One region of the Pseudomonas sp. AC242 genome, then DNA from elsewhere that is predicted to be linked to it. Evidence: predicted binding sites of a transcription regulator. Region 1 holds the regulator's gene; each other region holds the start of a gene.
The links. Region 1 encodes sigma-54, which starts transcription at its own class of promoters, with help from an activator protein. Its sites were predicted from a motif close to ANTGGCATNNANNTTGCTNT; they were not measured.
Positions count from the first base shown of each region.

Region 2: a site for sigma-54 is predicted at 1,685-1,704, ahead of ACZZ0A_RS05855 (CmpA/NrtA family ABC transporter substrate-binding protein). Genes of this name have one in related genera too.
Region 3: a site for sigma-54 is predicted at 1,137-1,156, ahead of ACZZ0A_RS04380 (flagellar basal body rod protein FlgF). Genes of this name have one in related genera too.

Region 1 is NZ_OZ409873.1:227,067-230,340, reverse strand. It holds gene lptA (lipopolysaccharide transport periplasmic protein LptA) at 1-174, shown strand, start outside; gene lptB (LPS export ABC transporter ATP-binding protein) at 174-899, shown strand; gene ACZZ0A_RS00935 (RNA polymerase factor sigma-54) at 1,087-2,580, shown strand; gene hpf (ribosome hibernation-promoting factor, HPF/YfiA family) at 2,654-2,962, shown strand; gene ptsN (PTS IIA-like nitrogen regulatory protein PtsN) at 2,975-3,274, shown strand, end outside.
Region 2 is NZ_OZ409873.1:1,285,064-1,288,337, reverse strand. It holds gene rmf (ribosome modulation factor) at 105-320, shown strand; gene ACZZ0A_RS05860 (quinone-dependent dihydroorotate dehydrogenase) at 577-1,596, opposite strand; gene ACZZ0A_RS05855 (CmpA/NrtA family ABC transporter substrate-binding protein) at 1,820-3,031, shown strand; gene ACZZ0A_RS05850 (ANTAR domain-containing response regulator) at 3,047-3,274, shown strand, end outside.
Region 3 is NZ_OZ409873.1:960,970-964,243, forward strand. It holds gene ACZZ0A_RS04375 (sigma-54-dependent phenylalanine hydroxylase transcriptional regulator PhhR) at 1-938, shown strand, start outside; gene ACZZ0A_RS04380 (flagellar basal body rod protein FlgF) at 1,211-1,951, shown strand; gene flgG (flagellar basal-body rod protein FlgG) at 1,997-2,782, shown strand; gene flgH (flagellar basal body L-ring protein FlgH) at 2,835-3,274, shown strand, end outside.

The DNA of each region.
Region 1 (3,274 bases):
GCCAAGGTTGTCGACAAGGACAACAACACGACGCAAGGCGAGAAAATCGTCTATGACACCGTGAAGAAACTGGCCAGCGCCGGTCGCGCTACCGGCAGCAAGGTTACCGAGGCGCGTCCGCGCATCGACATGGTGATCCAGCCGAAGAAGAAAACCGACGAGAAAACCCAGTAATGGCAACTCTGAAAGCTCAGCACCTGGCCAAGGCCTATAAAAGCCGCCAGGTCGTGCGTGATGTCAGCCTGTCGATCGACAGCGGCCAGATCGTCGGCCTGCTCGGCCCGAACGGCGCCGGCAAGACGACCTGCTTCTACATGATCGTCGGCCTGGTACAGGCCGATCAGGGTCGCGTGCTGATCGATGATCTGGACGTCAGCCACCAGCCGATGCACGGTCGTGCCAAGGCCGGTATCGGCTATCTGCCGCAAGAAGCGTCGATCTTCCGCAAACTGTCGGTGGCCGACAACATCATGGCCATCCTCGAGACCCGCCAGGAGCTCGACAAGGCCGGCCGTCGCAAAGAGCTGGAAAACCTGCTGCAGGAATTCCACATCAGTCACATCCGCGACAACCTCGGCATGAGCCTGTCCGGTGGTGAACGCCGCCGTGTGGAAATCGCTCGCGCGCTGGCAACGGCACCGAAATTCATCCTGCTCGACGAACCGTTCGCCGGTGTCGACCCGATTTCGGTCGGCGACATCAAGCAGATCATCCACCACCTCAAGGCCAAGGGCATTGGTGTACTGATCACCGACCACAACGTCCGTGAGACGCTGGACATCTGCGAAACCGCTTACATCGTCAACGACGGTCAGTTGATTGCCGAGGGCGATGCAGAAACCATCCTGGCCAACGATCTGGTCAAGGAAGTGTATCTGGGCCACGAGTTCCGCCTGTAAGCGCAACAGTGCCCGGTGCGCCGCCCGGGCGCTGTATCGATTCAAGCAGGATTTAATACGCTTTAATTGTTACAGCGCTCTAGGCAAACACTTCAGTTTCAGGCATATAATTTGCTTAAGTTTGGCGCTTCGGCGCCCTGTAGTGGATGGCGCATAGCGCCGGCGAATAAGGTGTTAAGCCCCTGCCATGAAACCATCGCTAGTCTTGAGAATGGGCCAGCAGCTGACGATGACACCGCAGCTGCAACAGGCCATCCGTCTGCTCCAATTGTCGACCCTGGATCTGCAACAGGAAATCCAGGAGGCTCTGGAATCCAATCCGATGCTCGAACGCCAGGAAGAAGGCGACGACTTCGACAATTCCGACCCCATGGCCGACAACGCCGAACAGAAGCCCGCCACCGAAATCCAGGAACCGTCCTATCAGGAAACTGCCCCGACGGTGGACAACCTCGAGGAGGGCGAATGGAACGAGCGCATCCCCAACGAGCTTCCGGTCGACACCGCCTGGGAAGACGTCTACCAGACCAGTGCCAGCAGCCTGCCGAGCAGCGACGATGACGAGTGGGACTTCACCACACGCACCTCCGTCGGCGAGAGCCTGCAAAGCCATCTGCTGTGGCAACTGAACCTTGCACCGATGTCCGACACCGATCGCCTGATCGCCGTCACCCTGATCGATTGCATCAACAATCAGGGCTACCTGGATGAAACCCTCGAAGAGATCCTCGAGGCGTTCGATCCGGAACTGGACATCGAACTGGACGAAATCGAAGCCGTCCTGCACCGCATTCAACAATTTGAACCAGCCGGCATCGGCGCCCGCAACCTCGGCGAATGCCTGCTGCTGCAATTGCGCCAGCTGCCAGCCAAGACGCCTTGGCTGGCTGAAGCCAAGCGTCTGGTCAGCGATTACATCGACCTGCTCGGCGGCCGCGACTACAGCCAGTTGATGCGTCGCATGAAGCTCAAGGAAGACGAACTGCGTCAGGTCATCGAACTGGTGCAGAGCCTGAATCCGCGCCCAGGCTCGCAAATCGAGTCGACTGAAGCCGAATATGTTGTCCCTGACGTTATCGTGCGCAAGGACAACGAGCGCTGGCTGGTCGAGCTCAATCAGGAGTCGGTGCCACGCCTGCGCGTCAATGCCCAGTACGCCGGTTTCGTGCGTCGCGCCGACACCAGCGCCGACAACACCTTCATGCGCAATCAGTTGCAGGAAGCCCGCTGGTTCATCAAGAGCCTGCAGAGCCGCAACGAAACCCTGATGAAAGTTGCCACCCAGATCGTCGAGCATCAGCGCGGTTTTCTGGAGTACGGCGACGAAGCCATGAAGCCGCTGGTCCTGCATGACATCGCCGAAGCGGTCGGCATGCACGAATCAACGATTTCACGGGTGACCACACAGAAATTCATGCATACCCCGCGCGGTATTTATGAGTTGAAATACTTTTTCTCCAGCCACGTCAGCACCTCCGAAGGCGGCGAATGCTCGTCCACAGCGATCCGCGCGATCATCAAAAAACTGGTTGCAGCGGAAAATCAGAAAAAGCCGTTGAGTGACAGCAAGATCGCTGGTTTACTGGAGGCACAAGGCATTCAGGTGGCTCGCCGCACCGTCGCCAAGTACCGCGAATCCCTCGGGATCGCGCCTTCGAGCGAACGCAAGCGGTTGATGTAAGCCACGTTACAGCGTTCCAGTGGCAGGCTTTTCGGCCTGCCGCTTTATGCACTGGCAACGAAGGAGAAGCTGTATGCAAGTCAACATCAGTGGACACCAACTGGAAGTGACCCAACCTCTGCGTTCCTACATCGAGGAAAAACTCCAACGACTGGAGCGACATTTCGACAAGATCACCAACGTGCAAGTCACGATGTGCGTCGAAAAGCTGAAGCAGAAAATTGAAGCCACCTTGCATATACCCGGCAGCGAAGTGGTCGCTAACGCAGAAGATACTGATATGTATGCTGCGATCGACTCACTGACCGACAAGCTGGATCGCCAACTCAAAAAGCATAAGGAAAAGACCCAGAGCCTCCTTCAGGGCGCTACCGGTCGTTAACATCCCTAATCCATGATCCGACTTGAAACCATCCTGACCCCCGGCCGTTCCCTCGTGAACGTGCCGGGCGGCAGTAAAAAGAAAGCCCTCGAACAAATTGCCAACCTGATCGCCCGCGAAGTGCCGGATCTGGAGATGCAAGATGTCTTCGAGGCGTTGATTGCCCGTGAAAAACTCGGCTCCACCGGTTTTGGTAACGGCATCGCCATTCCTCACTGCCGTCTCAAGGGTTGCCAGTCGCCTATCAGCGCCTTGATGCACCTTGATACGCCAATCGATTTCGACGCCATTGATGGCGCTCCGGTTGACCTG
Region 2 (3,274 bases), 1.1 Mb from region 1:
GCTCGCCACGCCGGCAGCGAGCCGCACCATGGCAGGTTTTTTCTGCCAGACCTCAGTTGAGGTCAACGCGATACAAAACAGTCAACAAGTGAGGGAAACACCCTATGAGAAGACTTAAGCGTGATCCGTTGGAAAGAGCATTTTTGCGCGGATATCAATATGGCGTTGGTGGCAAATCCCGTGAGCTTTGCCCATTTACTCTACCGTCGGTACGTCAAGCCTGGATTAACGGCTGGCGAGAAGGACGCGGCGACAACTGGGACGGTATGACCGGCACTGCGGGAATCCACAGACTCAACGAACTTCACGCCGTCGGCTGACACAGGGCACTTATTCCGACACGACAATCTGAATTTGTAACGACTTACCATGCACGTCCTTCCCGGACGGCGGGCTGCGGCCCAGGGGCTCCTTCGAGGAGCCCTTTTTTATGCCTGTCACATTATCTGTGCCCTACACAAAACCTGTAGGAGTGAGCCTGCTCGCGATAGCGGTCTGTCAGTCGCTGATGAAGTGACCGAAAGAAAGCTATCGCGAGCAGGCTCACTCCTACAAGGGAACAGTGGTGTCTATGGATCAGCGCAAGGCGGCGATTGCGTCTACCGATTCGCGAATCAGCGCCGGGCCTTTATAGATGAAGCCGGAGTAGATCTGCACCAGGCTCGCACCGGCGAGGATCTTCTCCGCCGCATGCTTGCCTTCGGTAATCCCGCCAGCCGCAATGATCGGCAACCGCCCCGCCAATTCACTGGCCAGCACCTTCACGGTATTCGTACTCTTCTCACGCACCGGCGCGCCAGACAAACCGCCCGCCTCGTCGCCATGCTCCATGCCTTCAACGCCAACACGGCTGAGGGTGGTGTTGGTCGCGATCACCGCGTCCATGCCGGTTTCGATTAACGCCTGGGCGACCTGCGCGGTTTCTTCATCGGTCATGTCCGGCGCGATCTTGATCGCCAGCGGCACATGCTTGCCGTGACGCAGGGCCAGTTCGGCACGGCGCGTGGCCAGATCCGCGAGCAATTGCTTGAGCGAATCGCCGAACTGCAGGCTGCGCAGGCCCGGGGTGTTCGGCGAGCTGACGTTGACCGTGACGTAGCTGGCGTGGGCATAAACCTTGTCCAGGCAGATCAGGTAGTCGTCGACCGCGCGTTCAACCGGGGTATCGAAGTTCTTGCCGATATTGATGCCCAGCACGCCTTTGTATTTCGCTGCGGCCACACGCGCCAGCAGGTTATCGACACCGAGGTTGTTGAAACCCATGCGGTTGATGATCGCCTCGGCTTCCGGCAAGCGGAAAATCCGTGGTTTCGGATTGCCCGGCTGCGGACGCGGGGTCACGGTGCCGATTTCAACAAAACCGAAACCCAGCTGTGCGAAACCGTCGATGGCCGCGCCATTCTTGTCCAGACCGGCCGCCAGACCTACCGGGTTCGGAAACTCGAGGCCCATGACCGTCACCGGTTTCTTCGCCGGCGCCTTGCACAGCAAGCCGTTGAGGCCCAAACGCCCACCCGCGCCGATCAGATCCAGCGACAGATCGTGGGAGGTTTCCGGGGAAAGTTTGAACAACAGCTGACGGGCCAGGGAATACATGGGCGGCAATGACTCGGGCGGCGAAAAGAGGCGGCGATTATAGCCGGGCATCGACCTGCCGCGCGAGGCGCACGCGCAAATCACTGGCAGTGGCATATGCCTTGCACCCTCCTTGACTATCAGCGCGCAGGCCAATGACGGCAGGCGGGCAAGGACAATGGCGTCGTCCCGGGTTTTGCCTGCGCAAAGTCCGCGGCGGCGCTTTTTTTCGAGGTGGCGGTGTATGAATGAACCTTCGGTAGGGCCACTGGCCTGGGTCAATGGCAGCGATGCGCCGGAAAAGACTGCAGTCAACCTCGGTTTCATGGCGTTGAGCGACTGCGCATCGGTTGTCGTCGCGGCCACGCAGGGCTTTGCCCAGCCTTACGGGCTGACCCTGAATCTCAAGCGCCAAAGCTCCTGGGCCAACCTGCGCGACAAACTGGTCAGCGGTGAACTGGATGCTGCGCACAGTCTGTACGGTCTGATCTACGCCGTGCATCTGGGCATTGGCGGTGGGGCGTCGAGCGACATGGCGGTGTTGATGGGGCTGAACCAAAACGGTCAAAGTCTCAACCTGTCCCACGGCCTGCAGAACATTGGTGTGACCAGTCCTGAAGCGCTGGACCGCCACGTGCACCAAAGCCGCGCAAAACTCACCTTCGCCCAGACCTTTCCCACTGGCACTCATGCGATGTGGCTGTATTACTGGCTGGCGAGTCAGGGCATTCATCCGTTACAGGATGTCGACAGCGTGGTGGTGCCGCCGCCGCAAATGGTTGCGCATCTGCAAGCCGGACGCATCGATGGTTTTTGCGTCGGCGAGCCTTGGGCCGCCAGCGCGGTGCAGCAGGATCTCGGTTTTACCCTGGCGACCAGCCAGACCATCTGGCCCGATCACCCGGAAAAAGTCCTTGGCTGCACCCGTGAATTTGTCGAGCAGTATCCGAACACGGCACGGGCGCTGGTGATGGCGATCCTTGAAGCCAGTCGCTTTATCGAAGAAAGTCCGGAAAACCGCCGCAGCACCGCGCAGTTGCTCAGCGCGCCGGAATATCTGGACGCTCCGCTTTCGTGCATTGAGCCGCGTTTTCTCGGTGACTATGCCGATGGCCTTGGCAATCGCTGGCAGGATCCGCACGCGCTGCGTTTTCACGGTAACGGCGAAGTGAATCTGCCTTATTTGTCGGACGGTATGTGGTTCATGACCCAGTTCCGCCGCTGGGGCCTGCTGCGCGAAGATCCGGATTACCTCGCCGTCGCCCGCCAGGTTCAGCAACTGGATATCTACCGCGACGCCGCCACCGCTGTCGGCGTGGCGGCGTGGGGCACCGACATGCGCAGCAGCCAGTTGCTCGACGGCAAAATCTGGGACGGCAGCGACCCGGCCGCTTACGCGCGCAGCTTCAAACTGCATGCGTTGAACGACGACGCTCCCCTTCTCGCCCGCCGCTGACAGGAGACCGCGAACATGTTGCGCATTCTGCTGATCAATGACACGGCGAAAAAAGTCGGTCGCCTGAAAGCCGCGCTGACTGAAGCCGGTTTCGAGGTGATCGACGAGTCCGGCCTGACCATCGACCTGCCCGCGCGCGTCGAAACGGTGCGCCCGGACGTGATTCTGATCGATACCGAGTCACCGAGCCGCGATGTCATGGAGCAAGTCGTGCTGGTCAGCCGCGACCAGCCACGGCCAATT
Region 3 (3,274 bases), 730 kb from region 1:
AGAGTTCGAAAGTCATGGCCGCCGTGGTGCGGGAAGCGCGGCGTATGGCACCACTGGATGCGCCGCTATTGATTGAAGGCGAAACCGGCACCGGTAAGGAGTTGCTGGCGCGTGCCTGCCACCTCGCCAGTCCGCGCGGGCAGTCGCCGTTGATGGCGCTTAACTGCGCCGGCCTGCCCGAGTCGATGGCCGAGACCGAGTTGTTCGGTTATGGCCCGGGTGCGTTCGAAGGCGCGCGCGCTGAGGGCAAGCTTGGGCTATTGGAATTGACCGCGGGCGGCACGCTGTTTCTCGACGGTGTCGGTGAAATGAGTCCGCGCTTGCAGGTGAAGTTGCTGCGTTTTCTGCAGGACGGTTGCTTCCGCCGGGTCGGCAGTGATGAGGAGGTTTATCTGGATGTGCGGGTGATCTGCGCCACCCAGGTGGACTTGTCTGAGCTGTGCGCACGGGGCGAGTTTCGCCAGGATTTGTATCACCGCTTGAACGTGCTCTCCTTGCACATCCCGCCCCTGCGCGAATGCCTCGACGGGTTAACCCCACTGGTAGAGCATTTTCTTGATCAGGCCAGTCGGCAGATCGGCTGCTCGCTGCCGAAACTGGCGCCGGCGGCGATGGATCGCCTCAGTCATTACCACTGGCCGGGCAACGTGCGGCAGTTGGAAAACGTTTTGTTCCAGGCAGTTTCACTGTGCGATGGCGGCACGGTGAAAGCTGAGCATATTCGTCTGCCGGATTACGGCGTGCGTCAGCCGCTTGGCGATTTCTCGCTGGAGGGTGGGCTGGACGAGATTGTCGGGCGCTTCGAGAAAGCAGTGCTGGAGCGGCTGTATTCCGAGCATCCGAGCAGTCGGCAGTTGGGTAAGCGGCTGGGGGTTTCGCACACCACGATTGCCAACAAACTGCGTGAATATGAGGTCGGCAAAGATCCCGAAGCTTAAGATCAAAAGATCGCAGCCTTCGGCAGCTCCTACAGGAATACGCATTTCAAATGTAGGAGCTGCGGCACGCTGCGATCTTTTGATCTTTTGCCGCCAAGCGGCATAACACCGCCGGTTTTTCGACTTCGATACATTTCAAATTTCCCCTCGCCATCCCCCAAGTCCTTTGTTTACCGGGCCTTTGTGCGCCAGAAAAAAGTTGGTCTGCAAATTGCTTATGGCTCAGCAGTACAGCGGTGGGCGGCAAACGTCCGGCATGCAGAGGAAAGAGTGTGGACAAGTACCTTTATGTGGCAATGACCGGCGCCAGCCAGAATGCGCTGGCGCAAAAGGCGCATGCCAACAACCTGGCGAACATCTCCACCAACGGTTTTCAGCGCGACCTGGAGCAGGCGCGTTCGATGCCGGTGTTCGGTGACAGCTTTCCGGCGCGTGCGTTTGCCATGAGCGAACGGCCTGCAACCGACTTCACCCCGGGCTCGCTGGTGCAGACCGGCCGCGACCTCGACGTCGCGGTGACCGGCAACGGCTTCATTGCCGTACAGAACCCGAACGGCGGCGAAAGCTACGTGCGCACCGGCAGCCTCAACGTCGACGCCCTCGGCGTTTTGCGCGCCGGCAACGGCATGCCGGTGATCGGCAACGGCGGTCCGATCGCCGTGCCGCCCGAGCAGCAGATCGAAGTCGGTGAAGACGGCACCATCAGTATTCGTGCGATGGGCGAAGGCCCGCGCGTCATGGCGGAAGTCGACCGGATCAAACTGGTCAACCCGGACATCAAGAACATGAACAAGGGCCTCGACGGCTCGATCTACACCAAGGACGGCCAGCCTGCGCCGGCCGATGCCAACGTCAAACTGGTGTCGGGTTTCCTTGAGTCGAGCAACGTCAACGCCGTTGAAGAGATGACCTCGGTGCTGGCCTTGGCCAAGCAGTTCGAGTTGCACGTCAAAATGATGAACACCGCCAAAGACGACGACCAGGCCATGGCTCGGGTCTTGCAGATCAGCTAATTATCAGAACGTCGCGCCGTAAAACAGGCGCACGAGGAGAATCGAATGCTTCCGGCTCTATGGGTTGCCAAAACCGGTCTGTCCGCCCAGGACACCAACCTGACCACCATTTCCAACAACCTGGCAAACGTGTCGACCACGGGTTTCAAACGTGATCGCGCCGAGTTCCAGGACTTGCTCTATCAGATCAAGCGTCAACCAGGCGCCCAGTCGACCCAGGACAGCGAACTGCCGTCGGGTCTGCAACTGGGTACCGGTGTGCGCATTGTCGGCACCCAGAAAAACTTCACCGCCGGCAGCCTGCAAACCACCGAGCAGCCGCTGGACATGGCTATCGACGGTCGCGGTTTCTTCCAGATTCTGCAGCCGGACGGCACCACGTCGTACACCCGTGACGGTACCTTCCACCTCGATTCCAATGGCCAGATTGTTAACGCCAGTGGTTTCGCTCTGGAACCGGCCATTGTCATTCCGAACGATGCCCAGACCTTCACCGTCGGCCGTGACGGCACGGTGTCCATCACTGTCGCTGGCAACGCCGCGTCGCAGGTGATCGGCAACCTGCAAACCGCCGACTTCATCAACCCGGCTGGTCTGCAGGCCGTGGGCAACAACCTGTTCCTGGAAACCGCCGCTTCCGGCGCGCCGCAAGTCGGCACCCCGGGTCTGGCCGGTTTCGGTACCACCCTGCAGAACACCCTGGAAACATCCAACGTCAGCACCGTTGAAGAGATGGTCAACATGATCACCACTCAGCGCGCTTACGAGATGAACTCCAAGGTGATCTCCACCGCTGACCAGATGCTCTCGTTCGTAACGCAGAATCTGTAATCAAGTCTATGAGGCGGCCATGAGGTCGCCTGCAACACCGTGAGGTAGGGTCATGAATCGCTTTGTATCTGTTCTGGCATTGAGTGGGGTCGTCTCGCTCGCGGGCTGCGTCGCCCCGACGCCCAAGCCCAATGACCCTTACTACGCCCCGGTGTTGCCGCGCACGCCGTTGCCGGCTGCCGCCAATAATGGCTCGATCTATCAGGCCGGCTTCGAGCAGAACCTGTACAGCGACCGCAAGGCTTTCCGGGTCGGTGACATCATCACCATCACCCTGAACGAGCGCACGCAGGCGAGCAAGAACGCCAACTCGCAGATGGACAAGAACAGCGATAACAGTGTCGGTCTGACTTCGTTGTTCGGCTCCAGCCTGACCACCAACAACCCGATTGGTGGCGGTGACCTGAGTCTGAACGCCGGCTATAGCGCTGACCGTTCGACCAAGGGCGACGCCAAGTCCGGGCAGAGCAACAGCCTGACCGGTTCGATCAC